2 linked regions of the Acuticoccus sp. I52.16.1 genome follow. The protein of the gene in region 1 interacts with the protein of each later gene in a pairwise test. Links are inferred from orthologs where the notes say so. Each region holds a gene or a part of one and is shown in the gene's direction. Other genes may lie near its edges. The genes, in order: ccmC and ccmE.

Region 1 (3,058 bases):
GCGGGGCTCGACGCCGCGTCGCGCGCCGCCTTCGCCGCGATGATGGGCGAGCACCTCGCCGGCGGCGGCATGATCCTCGCCGCCACCCACGAGCCGCTCGGGATCGACACCGCGACGCTCGACCTCTCCGCCGCCGCGGCGCGGGCACGGGCGCAGGAGGCCGCGTGATGCTCGCCGCGATCTACCTGCGCGACGTGCGGCTGGCGTGGTCGGCGGGGGGCGGCGGCGGCGTGGGGGTCATCTTCTTCCTCGCGGTGACGGCGGTGGCGCCGTTCGCGTTGGGGCCGGACCTGCCGCTGCTGGCCCGCATCGGTCCGGCACTCTTGTGGATCGCGATGCTGCTGGCCCTCCTCCTGGGCCTGGAGCGGCTCTTCCAGGCCGATCATGAGGACGGCACGCTCGACCAGCTGCGCCTCGCCGACACGCCGCTGGTGACGGTGGTGCTCGCCAAGGCCGCCGCGCACTGGACCGCCGCGGCGCTGCCTCTGATCGCCGCGACGCCGCTGGCGGGCATCCTCCTCAACCTCTCGCCGCGGCTCCTGCTGGTGACGCTGGCGAGCCTCGTCGTCGGCACGCCGGCGCTGGCGTTGATCGGGGCCGTGGGCGCGGCGCTGGCGGTGACCTTGCGCCGCGCCGGGGTGCTGATCGCGGTGCTGGTGCTGCCGCTGTCGATCCCCGTCGTCATCTTCGGCGTCGGCGCGGTGGAGGCGGCGAGCGCGGGGCGGGCGATCGGCCCCCCGTTCGCCCTGCTCGGCGCCACCACGCTCGTCTTCGCCGTCGTCGGCCCGCTCGCGGCCGCCGCGGCGCTGCGCGAGGCGGACTGACGCCCGGCACGGCGGACGCGGCCGTGTGGCGCGGCCTATGCTGTTGGTCGCACTTTGAAAGCCGAGTTGGAGCAATTACGATCGGCGCCACAGGAGTGGACATGTCCGTCACCAGCGACACGGCCGGCAAGCGGCCATCGATCATCAACCCCGGCCGCTTCGCCGGGATCGCCGACCGTGCGGTGCCGATCCTCGCGGCGCTGACGGCCGTCACGCTGTGCTTCGGCCTCTACCTGGCGCTATGGGCCTCGCCCGAGGACTACCAGCAGGGGTCCACCGTGCGGATCATGTATATCCATGCCCCTTCCGCCTACATCGCGCTGATGGCCTACGTGGTGATGACCTCGGCCGCCCTCGGCACGCTCGTCTGGCGCCACCCGCTGGCCGACGTCGCCGCCCGCGCCGCGGCACCGATCGGCGCCGCCTTCACCCTCGCGACGCTCGCCTCCGGCGCGATCTGGGGCAAGCCGATGTGGGGCGCCTGGTGGGTGTGGGACGCGCGGCTGACGTCGATGCTGATCCTCTTCTTCATGTATCTCGGCCTCATCGCGCTCTCCCGCGCGATCGAGGAGCCGGCCCGCGCGGCGCGCATCACCGCCATCGCCACGCTGATCGGCTTCATCAACATCCCGATCATCAAGTTCTCGGTGGACTGGTGGAATACGCTGCACCAGGGCGCCAGCGTCATGCGGCTCGACGGACCGTCGATGCCCGCCTCGATGTTGACGCCGCTCCTGGTGATGGCGCTCGCCTTCACCCTCCTCTTCATGACGCTGCACCTCGCCGAGATGCGCACCGAGCTGCTCCGCCGTCGCGCCCGCACGCTGCGGCTGCGCGCGGCCCGCAACGCCGGCTGACGGGAGAACGCGATGGGTGACTATGCAGCCTACGTGATATCGGCCTACGCGATCGTCTTCGGCGCCGTCGCCGGGCTGGTCGGCTGGGCGGTGGTGGGGCGGATCGCCGCGCGCCGCGACCTGGCGCGCGCCGAGCGGTCGGCCGAGAGGATCGGCCGTGCGCGCTAACCGCCTCCTCCTCGCCGTGCCGCTGGTGCTGTTCGCGGCGCTGGCGGGCGTGTTCGCGGTGCGCGTCGGCGACGGGCAGGATCGCGCCGTCATCCCTTCCGCGCTCATCGGCCGCGGTGCGCCGGCGACCGTGTTCGCCGCGCTGGAGCCCGCCCTCCCCGGCGTCGACCCCGCGGCGTTCGCCGGCAAGGTGACGCTCGTCAACATCTTCGCCTCGTGGTGCGGGCCGTGCCGGATCGAGCATCCGCTCCTGGTCGAGCTCGCCCGGACACCGGGGCTGACCGTCGTCGGCATCGACTACAAGGACAAGCCCGAGGACGCGGTGCGCTTCCTCTCCGAGCTGGGCAATCCCTACGCCGCCGTCGGCGTGGATCCGGACGGACGCGGCGCCATCGAATGGGGCCTGACGGGGGTGCCTGAGAGCTTCCTCGTCGGGCCGGAGGGGCGGGTGCGGGCCAAGCACGTCGGCCCGCTGAGCGAGGAGGCGCTGGCCGGCTCGTTCGGCACCATGATGACGCGCCTGCTGGCCGAACGCGGCGAGGCCGCCGGCTCGTGACGCCCACGTTCACGCGCCGGGTGCCGGACGGCGACACGCTCGCACGCGACATCTGCGACCAATGCGGCTTCATCGCCTACGACAATCCGAAGATCGTCGCCGGGGCGGTGGTGCGATACGGCTCGCGCATCCTCCTGTGCAAGCGCAACATCGAGCCGGGGCGCGGGCGCTGGACGTTGCCTGCAGGCTACCTCGAGAATGGCGAGGCTCCCCCCGAGGGGGCCATGCGCGAGGCCTTCGAGGAGGCGAGCGCGTCCATCGTCATCGACTCGCTGCTGGCGGTCTACACGATCCGCAGATTGTCGCAGGTGCAGCTCATCTACCGCGCCCACCTCGAAGCGCCGGTGTTCGCTCCGGGCCCGGAGAGCCTCGCCGTCGCGCTCTTCGAACCGCACGAAATTCCCTATCAGGACCTCGCCTTCACCACCGTACGCTGGGCCCTCGCCCACGCCGACACGCCGGGCGGCCCCTTCGCCAATCCCGATATCGTCGATCCGAAGGGCCCCGAATAAGTCGCAATTCACGCCTTCGTGCCCACGCTGTCACCTTGCGTTGATTGGAAAGACGCGGTCCCTCGTTCTAAAAAGACCGGACGGGTGTCAGACGGACGCTGCGCCCGGGATCAATGTCCGGACGAACTGCACGCATATGCT
Region 2 (3,032 bases), 1.0 Mb from region 1 along the record:
AGGCCAAGGCCGCCCGAACCGAGGTCGCCCGCCGCCTGCTGCGGGCCCACCGCGAGGGGGGCGACACGGCGCGGAGCGGCCGGCGGCGTTGGGGCGCGGCTGCGCTGCTCGCGGTGCTGGTGCCCGCGGCCGCGGTCGGCGCCTACCTCACCCTCGGCATGCCCGGTTATGGCGACCGCCCGCTCGCCGCCCGCCAGACGACGAACGAGAGCGACTTCGCCCAGCTCGTCGCTCGCGCCGAGGCGCGGCTCGCCGCACGGCCGGACGAAGGCGCGGGGTGGGAGGCGCTGGCGCCGATGTACCTGCGCATGCGCCGCTTCGCCGATGCCGCCGATGCCTACGCCCGCGCCGCCGAGCTGCTCGGCCCGTCGCCGGCCCGCCTCACCGGGCGCGGCCAGGCGCTGATGTTCGCCGCCGGCGGCACCGTGACGGACGCCGCGCTGGAGCTGTTCCGGCAGGCCTCGGCCGCCGAGCCGGAGGCGGTGGCGCCGCGTGTCTTCCTCGCGGTGGCCGCTCGCCAGCGCGGGGACCTGAGCGATGCGGCGGCGCGCTGGCGCACCCTGCTGGAAGCCAGCGACGGCAGTGAGAGCTGGCTCCCGATCGCCCGCTCCGAGGTCGCCGCCCTCAAGCAGGCCGACGCCGCCGCCCGCACCCCGCAGGCGGCCGCGCGGGGGCCATCCGCCGCCGCTCCCACCGCCGCCGCCCCCGCCGTCGCCGCGCCCCCCGCCGCCGCCGCGATCGCTGCGCTGCCGGCCGGCGAGCGCGCGGCGCAGATCGAGGGCATGGTGGCGAGCCTCGCCGCACGCCTGGAGACGGACGGCGGCACGGCCGAGGAATGGGCGCGGCTGGTCCGGTCCTACCGCGTCATGGGCCGCGAGGCGGACGCCGAGACGGCCGTCGCCGCCGCGCTCGCCGCGCTCGACGGCCCCGAGCGCGAGGCGTTCGCCGCCACGGTCGACGGCGCCGTCGATCCCGTTTCGGGTCCCCGGTGAGGCCATGATGAGCACAGTCCACGCCATATCGAGTCGCGCCGCCGCGCCCGCATCGCGCGCAGCATGCGCCGCATCCTGCGGCCACGGTTGCGGCCATCTCCACCCACCGCGGTGCGGTGCGAAGGCACCGACCGGGTGCCGTCCCACGGGTCCTTTCGGCGGTCGCCGCCGCGGATCCGCCACCCTCGGAGTGACGGCATGACGCGGCGCGGCCGCAAGGCGCGGCGCCTCGCGCTGGTGGCGGTCGCGGGGCTCGCCATCGCCGGCGCCGCCGCGCTCGTCCTCTACGGGCTGGGCGACCGCATCACCTACGCCGCCACGCCGACCGAGCTGAAGGAGGCTGTCCACCCCGCCGGCGCGCGCATCCGCCTCGGCGGCCTGGTCGAGGACGGCTCGCTGGTGCGCGGCACCGACGGGGAGGTGACCTTCGCGGTGACCGACACCGTCAATCATGTCTCGGTCACCTATACCGGTCTCCTTCCGGACCTTTTCCGCGAGGGGCAGGGGGTCGTCACCGAAGGGATGATGAACCCGTCCGGCATCCTCGAGGCGGACACCGTGCTCGCCCGACACGACGAGAACTACATGCCCAAGGAAGTCGTCGATTCGCTGAAGGCGCAAGGGCGCTGGAAGGAGGGCGAGGCGGCGCGTACCGGCATGGAGGGCCGCGCCCGGACCGCCACGATCGACCCGGACCAGGCCATCCCGAAGGAGTGACGCCGCGATGCTGAACGAGGTCGGCCATTTCGCGCTCGTCCTGGCGCTGACCATCGCGCTGGTGCAGTCCATCCTGCCGATCGTCGGTGCGCGCACCGGCGACGCGCGGCTGATGGCGACGGCGGCGCCCTGTGCGGGGGCGGTCTTCGCCCTCATCGGCTTCGCGTTCGTCGCGCTGGCGGCGGCCTACATACGGTCCGACTTCTCGCTCGCCAACGTGTTCGAGAACTCGCATTCGGCCAAGCCGTTGATCTACAAGATCTCCGGCGTTTGGGGGAACCACGAAGGGTCGATGCTCCTGTGGGTGCTGGTATTGGCGCTGTTCGGCCTGCTGGCGGCGACCCTGGGGCGAAACATGCCGCTCTCGCTGCGGGCGACGGTGGTCGCGGTGCAGGGCTGGGTGTCGACCGCTTTCCTCGCCTTCATCCTCGCCACCTCCAATCCGTTCGAGCGCCTCTTCCCCGCGCCGCTGGAGGGGCAGGACCTCAACCCGCTGCTGCAGGACATCGGCCTCGCGATCCATCCGCCGCTCCTCTACGTAGGCTATGTCGGCTTCTCGATCGTCTTCGCCTTCGCCGTCGCGGCGCTGATCGAGGGGCGGATCGACGCGGCGTGGGCGCGCTGGGTGCGGCCCTGGGTGCTGATCTCATGGATCTTCCTCACTCTCGGCATCGCGATGGGCTCCTACTGGGCCTACTACGAGCTCGGCTGGGGGGGCTGGTGGTTCTGGGACCCGGTGGAGAACGCGTCGTTCATGCCCTGGCTGGCGGGCACCGCGCTGCTGCACTCGGCTGCCGTGATGGAGAAGCGCGACGCGCTCAAGGTGTGGACGGTGCTGCTGGCCATCATCACCTTCTCGTTGTCGCTGCTGGGGACCTTCCTGGTCCGCTCCGGCGTGCTGACTTCGGTTCATGCGTTCGCCTCGGATCCGACGCGCGGGCTCTTCATCCTGATGATCCTCGCCGCGTTCATCGGCGGCGCCTTCCTGCTCTTCGCGCTGCGGGCGGGGGCGCTGAAGGCGGGCGGAGCGTTCGCGCCCATGAGCCGCGAGGGCGCGCTCGTCTTCAACAACGTCTTCCTGACGACGGCGTGTGCCACGGTCCTCGTCGGCACCCTCTACCCGCTGGTGCTGGAGACGCTGACGGGAGGGAAGATCTCCGTCGGCCCGCCGTACTTCAATCTCACCTTCATCCCGCTGATGGTGCCGCTCTTCGCGGTGCTCCCCTTCGGCCCGCTGCTGGCGTGGAAGCGGGGCGATGCCGCCGCGGCGGCGCAGCGGCTGATCCCCGCGGCGGCCGTCGCGGTGGTCGGCGCGGCCGTGTC

Evidence for each region.
Region 2: the proteins of ccmC (region 1) and ccmE interact in binary tests that used the Escherichia coli proteins (3 or more experiments, as listed by UniProt). The link is inferred for Acuticoccus sp. I52.16.1 from one-to-one orthologs.

What each region holds. Positions count from the first base shown.
Region 1 is NZ_CP094828.1:3,632,625-3,635,682, reverse strand. The notes cover bases 58-2,803. They hold ccmC (heme ABC transporter permease CcmC), read left to right. Parts: upstream 58-925; coding sequence 926-1,681; downstream 1,682-2,803. Other genes in these bases: MRB58_RS16375 (NUDIX domain-containing protein), read left to right, coding at 2,402-2,803; MRB58_RS16380 (DsbE family thiol:disulfide interchange protein), read left to right, coding at 1,839-2,405; ccmD (heme exporter protein CcmD), read left to right, coding at 1,694-1,849; ccmB (heme exporter protein CcmB), read left to right, coding at 168-824; ccmA (heme ABC exporter ATP-binding protein CcmA), read left to right, coding at 58-168. Outside these bases: more of ccmA, read left to right, coding at 1-57; more of MRB58_RS16375, read left to right, coding at 2,804-2,917. UniProt on the Escherichia coli protein: Required for the export of heme to the periplasm for the biogenesis of c-type cytochromes.
Region 2 is NZ_CP094828.1:4,634,284-4,637,315, forward strand. The notes cover bases 230-2,949. They hold ccmE (cytochrome c maturation protein CcmE), read left to right. Parts: upstream 230-1,190; coding sequence 1,191-1,709; downstream 1,710-2,949. Other genes in these bases: ccmI (c-type cytochrome biogenesis protein CcmI), read left to right, coding at 230-992; MRB58_RS20885 (heme lyase CcmF/NrfE family subunit), read left to right, coding at 1,717-2,949. Outside these bases: more of ccmI, read left to right, coding at 1-229; more of MRB58_RS20885, read left to right, coding at 2,950-3,032. UniProt on the Escherichia coli protein: Heme chaperone required for the biogenesis of c-type cytochromes. Transiently binds heme delivered by CcmC and transfers the heme to apo-cytochromes in a process facilitated by CcmF and CcmH.